2 regions of the Devosia litorisediminis genome follow, and region 2 is predicted to be linked to the other one. Evidence: predicted binding sites of a transcription regulator. Region 2 holds the regulator's gene; the other holds the start of a gene.
The links. The regulator LexA, encoded in region 2, represses DNA repair genes until DNA is damaged. The targets are predictions, from matches to a motif close to TGTTCNNNNTGTGTTCNG.

Region 1 (5,117 bases), on a different contig from region 2:
TCCGGTTGCTCAAAGTGTCGATGTCGCCGCTCGCATTGTCGCAAAAGCGGACCTGCTCGGCAATCCAATCTGCGTTGACCTTACCATGCTTGACTAAGTCAGAGTAAATACGGGTAACGATTTCACCGTGATTGCCCGGTGAAATGCCCTGATAATCAGGGATTTGGCAACATTCCCAGAGCAAACGCGCGCCGTCCAGCCCACGCGCCAGTTTGCCGGCTTCATTGCGTGAGACAAATTCGAGCGCGCGTTGATCCTTGGCGATGGGCACACGGGCCAATGTGCGGGTGTCCGACGTCGCTTCGAGACTGTTGAGCAAGGCGGGGATCGACGAATAATCCAGCCGATTGTTGCGCCATTGCAGCACTTTGACGGGCGCAAAATCGTGGGTTTCGAGCGCCACGACCATTTCTTCGTCGAATCCCTGGGTCCCGCCGGTCACGCCAAAGCTGCCATTGCGGGCGTGACGACCGGCGCGGCCGGCGATCTGGCCGAGCTCGGCGGCGGTCAGTGGGCGGCTGGTATGGCCATCAAACTTGCTGTCATCGGCAAAGGCCACGTGGTGGATATCGAGATTGAGTCCCATCCCGATGGCGTCGGTGGCGACGAGAAAATCAACATCGCCATTTTGATAGAGTTCAACCTGAGCATTACGGGTGCGCGGGCTCAGGGCGCCCATCACGACTGCTGCGCCGCCACGCTCGCGACGGATCAGTTCGGCAATGGCGTAAACCTGTCGCGCCGAAAAGGCGACAATGGCCGAGCGTGCCGGCTGGCGCGAAATCTTCTTGGAGCCCGAATAGGTCAAATGGCTGAAGCGGGGGCGGTCAATGATCTGGGCATGGGGCAACAGGCTGCGGATCACTGGCGCCATGGTGGCGGCGCCCAGCAGCAAGGTTTCGTACATGCCGCGCGCATGCAGAATGCGGTCCGTAAAGACGTGACCGCGGTCAAAATCGGTTGCGGTCTGGATTTCGTCAATCGCCAGACAATCCACACGGATATCGGTGGGCATGGCCTCGACCGTGCAAACCCAATAGCGCGGCTTGGCGGGAACGATACGTTCCTCCCCGGTAATTAGCGCCACCGATTGCTCTCCCACCCGTTCAACAACGCGCTGATAGACCTCGCGCGCCAGCAAGCGCAAAGGAAGGCCAATCATCCCGGTGGGATGGGCCAACATGCGTTCAATGGCAAAATAGGTCTTGCCGGTATTGGTGGGGCCAAGGATCGCCTTGACGGATTGGGCGGGCGCGGAGGTCATTTCGCATCAATGTAAGGGGTCGTTGCGACACTTGCGAGTGGTTCACGCAAATGTCCCAAGAAAGGACAGCATACAGGACCTTTGTGTGGCAGGTCTTAAGTCTTGGAACAAGGGGCGAACGAAACGGAACCGAATCGGCGCGAATCGGATAATCCGGCTTCGTTCACGGCTAGGGGTGGTGGGTGTGCAGCGCCAGCACACACAAGAGCCGTCGAGTTGGGCTGAAATGACACAAAGACGGCCCCGATTGTCTTCAACTTCCCTTACAGCTGGTAAAGATCGGGCTCTTAGCGGTGTTTGTGACCAGAAGCTTAACGGCACTGCGCCGGATTTTTCTGCGGCGTTTTTGCCTGTACGCCCGCCATTGCTGGGCTGGTTGCGACCATCTTCATCATAAAGCTGATTGACGTCCTGTTCCGGGACAGGCGCCTGGTGGTGCTGCAGGGGAGCGGACGCGACGAGAAGCGCTTTGCCATCTTGGTGCAGTTTGACTATGGTCCGCGCGGTTTTTCAGCCCAGAAATGGCATCATGTCAGACGATATTCGCCCCGTCCCGCAGCCCGGTATTCTTGATATCGCGGCCTATCTTCCCGGCAAGTCAGGCGCAGCGGGCAGCAATGCCGTCAAGCTGTCGGCCAATGAGTCCCCGCTTGGCGCCAGCCCCAAGGCAATTGAGGCGTTCCAGTCGGCAGCAGCGCAGCTGGAGATCTATCCCGAAGGCTCCTCCAAGATCCTGCGCACGGCACTCTCGGAAGTCCACGGCGTGGATGCGGACCGCATTGTGTGCGGCAATGGCTCGGACGATCTGCTGCATCTAATTGCCCAGTGCTATCTGGGCGAAGGCGATGAGGCGGTGATGAACCGCTATGGGTTTTCGGTCTATCCGATCATTACGCGGGCCGCCGGTGCGCGCATCGTTCTGGTCGATGAAATCAATTATACCGCCGATGTCGACGCCTTGCTGGCAGCGGTCACGGCCAAGACGAAAATCGTCTGGCTGGCCAATCCGAACAATCCCACAGGGACCTATGTCAGCGATGCAGAAGTGCGGCGGCTGCATGCCGGCCTGCGCCCCGATATCCTGCTGGTGATCGACAATGCCTATGCGGAATATGTGACTGCCGAGGATTACGACGTCGGCCAGAAGCTGGTGGCCGAGGCCAATAATGTGGTCATGGTTCGGACCTTCTCGAAGATGGGACTGGCAGCGGCCCGTATCGGCTGGCTTGTCGGTTCGCCCGAACTGGTCGATGTGCTCAACCGTGTGCGCGGGCCGTTCAATGTCAATCTGCCAGGGCAGTTGGCCGCGGCGGCAGCAACGCGCGACACTGAATTCACCGCGCGTCTGCAGGCGCACAATGCGCAGTGGCGTGACTGGATCGCCCAGGAGCTGGATTCAAACCACATGCATGTGGTGCCCAGCCAGGGCAATTTCGTGATGGTGCTGTTCCCCGACGCCGAACATGCCCGGCTGGCTTTCGACACATTGGCCGAGCGTGGGCTGATTGTGCGCGAGATCGGGCCGTCCTATGGCATTGAGGCGGGGCTGCGCATTTCCATTGGTTCAGAGCAGGCGATGCGTGGCGTTGTCGGCATTCTCAAGGCATTGGTCGAGATTTCATGAGCGTTCATTTTCGCAAGCTGGCCCTGATCGGCATTGGTCTGATCGGTTCTTCGATTGCTCTGGCCGCGCGGCGGCAGGGGCTGGTCGAGGTGATCTCCATTGCCACCCGCAAGCAGGATACGCTGGATGAGGCACGCGAATTGGGGCTGGGCGATATCTATACGCTTGATGCCGCCGAAGCCGTGCGCGGCGCCGATCTGGTCATCCTGTGCACGCCGGTGGGGGCTTATGAGAGCGTGATCAAGACGATTGCGCCTGCGCTAGAGCCGGGTGCCATCGTTTCTGATGTCGGTTCGGTAAAGGGCCATGTGATCAAGGCGCTGGCGCCGCACATCCCCGAAGGTGTCAGCCTTATTCCAGGCCATCCGCTGGCGGGCACCGAGCATTCGGGACCCGCAGCCGGGTTTGCCGAGTTGTTCACCGGGCGCTGGTGCGTGCTGACCCCGACCGAGGATGTCAATCCGGCACAGACCGAAAAGCTGGCAGCATTCTGGCGCGCCATGGGCAGCCAGGTTGAAGCCATGGACGCGGCTCACCACGACATGGTGCTGGCAATTACCAGTCATATTCCGCATCTGGTGGCCTACAATATAGTAGGCACGGTGGCCGATCTCGAAGCGGCGACGCAGTCAGAAGTGATCAAATTCTCGGCTTCGGGCTTCCGCGATTTCACCCGTATTGCCGCGTCCGACCCGGTGATGTGGCGCGACGTGTTTTTGACCAATCGCGATGCCGTGCTTGAAATGCTGGGGCGGTTCACCGAGGACTTGAGTGTGTTGCAGCGCGCCGTTCGGACAGGCGATGGCCCGGCGCTCGAAGCCATGTTCACCCGCACCCGCGCTATCCGCCGCTCGATCATTTCGGCGGGGCAGGAGACGGCTGCGCCAGACTTTGGCCGGCCGCATGAAGCGCCGCCAGCCTCGCCCCTACCGATTGTGCGCGAACATGGTGGCGGCGACGACGCCTAGGCAGGTGGAGGCCTAGTAGAGCGGGGGCAGGGCGGCGATGGGTATCAGACCCGAATAGATGCCGCCGGACCGGAAGTTGATCTGGTTGGCATAGGAGCCGTCAGGTGCCGGGGCGCCCAGTACCAGCGTGCGCCAGGGTTCTTCAAGCAGCGGACCGATACGTTCGGCCACCCCGGTCGAGGCAATGGTGATCTGACCATCGATCTGGCCCTGCGCGTCGAGTGCCAGCGCGCCCTCCGCATCCAGCGTCGAGCCGGCGTCAGTGCCGCGCACGGCGATGATCTTGAGCTGGCCATCGGCAGCCTGCAGGCTGGGCAGCAGATTGGGATCGCCCCAATTGCGCACATCGTCAGGCAGCCCGGACAGTTCGAGCTGCACTTCGGCATTGGTGTCGCTCAGGGTCAGGGCGGGATAGGCCAGATCATTGGCCAGCATGTAACCGGCCAGCGCAGCGGTCTGGCGCTGTGCGTCGTGCTGCTCGGGAATGTCAAACAGGTGCAACTCGACCAATGGGGTCGCCGCGATCTGGCTTTGGCCAAACAGCGTATCGGACCACACCACATCCCTGGCCGAAACCGATGCGCGGGCAATGCGCCAGTCGGACAGGCGCACACTGGCTTCGAGTGTCGACCAGGACACGCTATTGCGCGTGCCGGTAAAGGTGTCGCCCACCTGCAGCGGGCCAAGGGCTGAGGCCAGCATATGGGTGGGAGCATAGACGCGGACGGATGCGCGCAGGCCGGGCAGGTCGAACACCATGTCGCCGCTGACGATGCTGGCCTGGGTGCAGTCGGCGTCGAAACGGAAGGGAAAGCCACCCACATCCAGTGTCTGGCAGGTGATCTGCGGGCTGGTGATGCCGTCAGCCTGCGCCTGGGCGGCGATCTGCTGTTTGACCAGACCGGCCAGAACGAGCCAGGCAAGGCTCCAGGCCACGACGACGGCGAGCACGACACTGCCCAGAATGATGATTCGTTTCTTCATGGCTGGCACTCTTAGCGGTGGGGATGGCAAAGCGCTATCGCATCATGTGGCGCCGGGGTGGTGCAAACCGGGTCGCCCCTGAAATGCAGGGCCGCTATCGCTGGATGGCAATTGTCTTGGGCGGCAGGTTTGCCTAAGTTTCTGGTCAGGATATGGCAATGACAGAACACAGCGACGAGAACACAAACTGGGTCTTTGGCTACGGCTCCCTGATCTGGAATCCCGGCTTTCCTCATATTGGCGCGCAACAGGGGCTGCTGCGCGGCGCGCATCGCAG
Region 2 (5,117 bases):
GACCGCTGAGCTGATCCCGTTGTGCCACCCCATCCCGCTGACCAAGGTCAGCGTGGAGATTGCCGAACATGGCGAAGATGCCATCCTGATTGTGGCGACGGCTGAAACTACCGGCCAGACCGGGGTCGAGATGGAAGCATTGGTGGCTGCCTCCACGGCGGCGCTGACATTGTATGACATGGCCAAGGCGATTGATCGCGCCATGGTGGTGACCGATATCTGCCTGATGGAAAAATCGGGCGGCAAGTCCGGGGATTTCGTGCGCGCATGAGCCTGCTCCCCGTTGAAGAGGCCATTGCGGCCATTCTCAAGCGCGTGCCGACGCCGGTCGGCGAAACCGTGTCGCTGGATGCGGCGGCGGGTCGGGTCTTGCTCGAACCGGTCAAGGCCCGCCATGACCAGCCGCCCTTCAATGCCAGCGCCATGGATGGCTATGCCGTCGGGGCCGCTGACATCATGGAAGGTCACAGCCTCAAGGTCGTGGGGACCTCCCAGGCCGGGGCCAGTTATGCCGGACGTCTGGGCTCGCAAGAAGCGGTCAGGATTTTTACCGGTGCGCCGGTGCCCGAAGGGGCCGATGCCGTCATCATGCAGGAACAGGCCCTGCTCGACGGCGATCAGGTGTCGTTCAGCATCGAGCCCTTGCCGGGGCGCAATATCCGGGCCCTGGGCAATGACTTCACCACAGGCCAGACGCTGATCGAGGCTGGCGTCCGACTGACCCCGATGCAGATTGCCGTGGCCGCGGCAGCCAATACCCCGACGCTGACCGTGGCGCGACGGCCGCGTATTGCGCTGCTGGCGACGGGTGATGAACTCGCCCTGCCCGGCGCGGCGCTGGGGCCTGACCAGATCATTGCTTCCAACAGCTTCGGGCTGGCGCCCATGCTGGCCCCCTATGCCCATACCATGACCGATCACGGCATTGCCCGCGATGACCGGGAAGCCCTGCGCGACAAGCTCAGCGCCATTCTGGCCGATGCACCGGACGTGCTGATCACGACCGGCGGCGCCAGCGTTGGCGACCACGATATCGTGCAGGAAATTCTCGTTGAACTGGGCGTGACGCTGGATTTCTGGCGCATCAATATGCGCCCGGGCAAGCCGCTGATGTTCGGCACGATCGGCAAGACGCTGGTATTCGGCCTGCCGGGCAATCCGGTTTCGGCGATGGTCACGGCGATTGTTTTCATCAAACCGGCGCTGCGACACTGGCTGGGCCTGACGCCGCAGACGCCCTGGCACCTGCCACTGGCTGCCGCGACCCCAGCCAATACGGCGCGGCGGCATTTCATGCGGGCACAGTTGCAGCAGACTCCCAATGGTCCGGTGGCGCTGCCAATTTCCCAGACCGATAGTGGGCACACTTCATCCATGGCGCTGGCTGACCTGTTGATTGTGCAGCCCGAACAGGCCCCTGGACAGGCGGCGGGCACGCTGGTCGAAACCATTGTGGTCGACGCCTTCTAGGTTTCGGGCCGCCCCAGTTGCAGGAAAATCGTCGAGCATATTGCAGAACATAACTGGAACACATATAGTCGTTCTGTCTATGTTCCGATTCTCACCCCGAGGGGCCTATGCTGACGCGCAAACAACACGAGCTGTTGATGTTCATCCATGAACGGATGAAGGAAAGCGGCATTCCGCCTTCGTTCGACGAGATGAAGGATGCCCTCGATCTGGCGTCCAAGTCGGGCATTCACCGGCTGATCACCGCGCTGGAAGAGCGCGGTTTCATCCGCCGCCTGCCCAATCGGGCCCGGGCGCTGGAAGTCGTTAAGCTGCCGGATTCGATGAACCCGTCGCTTGGCGGCCGTAAGGCCCGCTTTGAACCATCGGTGATCGAAGGCAATCTTGGCAAGGTGGCGAGCCCGCCATCGCGTGTCGCCGCCGATGATGATGGCGTGCGCTCGATTTCGATCCCGGTGATGGGTCGAATTGCAGCGGGTACGCCGATCGAGGCCATTCAGAGCCATTCCCACACCATTATGGTGCCGCCCGAAATGCTGGGCAGCGGCGAGCATTACGCACTGGAAGTGCGCGGTGACTCGATGATCGATGCCGGCATTTTTGATGGCGACACGGTATTGATCAAAAAGCAGGATGCAGCCAGCACCGGCGAGATCATCGTGGCGCTGGTGGATGATGAGGAAGCGACGCTCAAGCGCTTGCGCCGCAAGGGCAATACGGTGGCACTTGAAGCCGCCAACCCGGCTTATGAGACCCGCATTTTTCCGCCTGACCGGGTCAAGGTTCAGGGCCGGCTTGTCGGGTTGCTGCGTAAATATTGATGGGGGCGGCGACGCCCGAAGCGTTGATCGCGGCCTATGGCGAGGCGATCAACACGCATCGCTTCGCGGTCGTCGCGCCCTTGATCGCCCAGGATGCCAGTTTCTGGTTCAATGATGGATCTCATCTTGGCATTGCAGCGATACGCGATGCCTTTGAAGCCACATGGGCACGGCTGGTTGACGAGCGCTACTGGCTGGAAGACCTGATCTGGATCGTAAAAGGTCAGGATATCGCGGCCTGTCGCTATCTGTTTTGCTACACGGCGGTTGTGAACGGAGATGTTCAATCTGGCGCCGGTCGCGGCACCTGCATTGTCGAGCGGCGCTTGCATGGCTGGGTCATCGTTCACGAGCATCTGAGCGCCTTGGCCTAGCGGCGCGCGGTGCGTGACTTCGGGAGTGACGGGCGATCAATGCCGGTATTGGCGTTCAGGCCGGACCGGTGGTCTTGATCCGCAATGTGGTGACCCACTTGTCAGGATCAGGTTCCTGCTCCGGGTCGGTCTCGTAGATTTCCAGACGACAGGCAAAGTGATGACCGTCGGACTGGGTTGCGCTATCCCATTCAATGCCCCGCTCCTTGGCCCAGCCGATCAGCATGGCTGTGGCATCATAGAGATCGTCATAGGGGCCGGTATGGGTGGTCCAGACGTAATGCCCCGCCGGTAGTTGCGAGAATTTTACGGTGTCGTCACCCGCTGCCGCGCGGTCCACCGGGACCCCTGCTTCCACTTCAAGCGTTCTGGCCATATCGATGCGGTTGTATTTGTAGAATGGCGCGCCGGTCGGCGTGATGCCATTGGCGGAGAGCCAGGAAAATAGCGCCGGAAAGCCCTCATTTGCGGGCTGCGCCATTTCGGCCATTGATACGGTAAAGCTGATATAGGCGTAGGTCTGGACCGGCAGGTCCTGGAAACGTGGAACAGTCAGCATAAGGCGCTCCTCCCGCAATATCATGCAGTCGCGCAGTTCTGCCCGCCTGCATCAATGCTGGTGACATTAGAATGGCGCGCGTCAGCGGGCCAGTACCATTGAGAGAATCAGTCGCGCGCGTCGGGCGGCGGTACGTCGGTGCTGGTGCGGCACTCGATCAGCCACACATCATAGACTGCGTGATCGACGGCGTTGAGCGCCGGGCTGTCGGCGAACATCCAGCCGGTAAAGATGCGCTTGGATGTGCCGGTCAGGCTGCGCTGATCGACTTCGAGAAAGGCCGATGTCCGCTGGGTCTCGGTGGCAGCGCGATTGTAGCAGGCGCGCGGGGTGATCTCGAGCGCGCCGAACAGCACGGTTTCATCGATATAGACGTCGAAGCGGGTGATGCGGCCGGTGATCTTGTCGAGCCCGGCAAAGGTCGCCACCGGATTGGCAATGGGCTGGGCCGATACGGGCGCTGCAACGCCAAAGACGCCCAGCGCCGCGAGCGGCGCCAGGGTCATCATCATGCGGGCAAGAGTTTTGAGGTGGCGCAAGGCGCCGTCCTTATTCTGGCGACCAGGCGTCGTAGTCACCGGTCACGCGGGGGCGTTCGCCCTTGTTGAGCAGGCTGCCATCGGGACGATAGGCGGCTGCCGTGCCGGTCAGGTTCTGCTGATGGGGCAGCTCCCAGCTCTTGGCGACATAGTTGGCCTTGGTTGGCACGATGTCGGTGCGATAGTGCATCCAGCCGTGCCAGCCCTGACCAATGGTCGAGGCGTCAGCGGGGCCGGCATAGGTCACATAACGCCGATCAGCCTTACGATCCTGGAAATAGCGATTGCCGAATTCGTCGCTGCCGACATAGTCGCCGAAGCGCCAGATCCACAGACGGGTGCCCCAGGTCTGACCACCCCACCAGGAGAAGATTTCGCTCAGGAACTGCTTGATACCGGATTTAGCCAATTGTCGATTCCGCCGTCGATAGCTGCGAGTGCGCCGGGTGTAACATGCGTGGTCAGATCAGCCTAGTGTTTGGCGGGTTTTTCGCGCGCTGTTTTCGCGCCCCGCTCACCCTTCTATAGGAGGGGCATCGGGGCCAGCTTTGCAGTGAGCGCCACCCTGCCCTGCACACAGCATCTGGTAGTGGGTCACAGGCAGATCACCACAAGCACTGGTAGTGGGCGCATTGTGGATTTCGCGTAATTTTTCTGCGCTTGACAGCTTTGTGACGGTTTGATTCGACGGCGTTGGTGGCATGGTTAGCCCATTGTAAACACGCGCCTGGCGGTGAATTTAGCCGTGGAATCTCGGCACTTTAGCGGGGCTTGTTCGGCTCACATATGCGCCGTTCACGTGACGCTCCAGCCTGCATAAAAGGGGGCGGCCAAGTCCGCGTTTTCCTTGCAGTTTGTCCCCACTATCCACATAATGAGCCTACTAGTGGTTGTCTGAACCACCCCTCCAACCACTAGACCTTGTGATTTCTTGCGTTGACGCATCGTTTGAATCGGCAGATGTTTTGGACAGGCCGACAACACACCATGTCGTCGGCTCAAGACCCCTGCTCAAAGCACTGGCATCAGACCGGCGCCATACAGGGGCACAGGCAAGTTTTTCGAGCCCGGCCACGGGCTCGGTTGGTGACGCGTCAAAACAGATTTGGGTGAGAAGCCGGGTTTTTCGGCTCGCGGGCATTTGTGTGCCCGTTACATTGGGGACTAAGACGACTATGCGCATTGAACGCCGGTTTACCAAAGCCAATGAAGACCGCTACGCCGGTCTCGAATTCCGCTCGGCCACGAGTGAGATTCGCAACCCGGATGGCTCGGTCGTCTTCAAGCTCGAAGATATCGCCATCCCCAAGAGCTGGAGCCAGGTTGCGGCTGACATCATTGCTCAGAAATACTT

Region 1: a site for LexA is predicted at 1,368-1,385, ahead of KD146_RS15490 (helicase-related protein). Genes of this name have one in related genera too.

The regions. Positions count from the first base shown of each region.
Region 1 is NZ_JAGXTP010000003.1:78,194-83,310, reverse strand. It holds gene KD146_RS15490 (helicase-related protein) at 1-1,264, opposite strand, end outside; gene hisC (histidinol-phosphate transaminase) at 1,794-2,888, shown strand; gene KD146_RS15480 (prephenate/arogenate dehydrogenase family protein) at 2,885-3,856, shown strand; gene KD146_RS15475 (DUF2125 domain-containing protein) at 3,869-4,840, opposite strand; gene KD146_RS15470 (gamma-glutamylcyclotransferase) at 4,999-5,117, shown strand, end outside.
Region 2 is NZ_JAGXTP010000001.1:1,477,820-1,482,936, forward strand. It holds gene moaC (cyclic pyranopterin monophosphate synthase MoaC) at 1-271, shown strand, start outside; gene KD146_RS07110 (molybdopterin molybdotransferase MoeA) at 268-1,470, shown strand; gene lexA (transcriptional repressor LexA) at 1,578-2,291, shown strand; gene KD146_RS07120 (YybH family protein) at 2,291-2,665, shown strand; gene KD146_RS07125 (GyrI-like domain-containing protein) at 2,721-3,224, opposite strand; gene KD146_RS07130 (DUF2155 domain-containing protein) at 3,332-3,736, opposite strand; gene KD146_RS07135 (NADH:ubiquinone oxidoreductase subunit NDUFA12) at 3,774-4,157, opposite strand; gene KD146_RS07140 (vitamin B12-dependent ribonucleotide reductase) at 4,939-5,117, shown strand, end outside.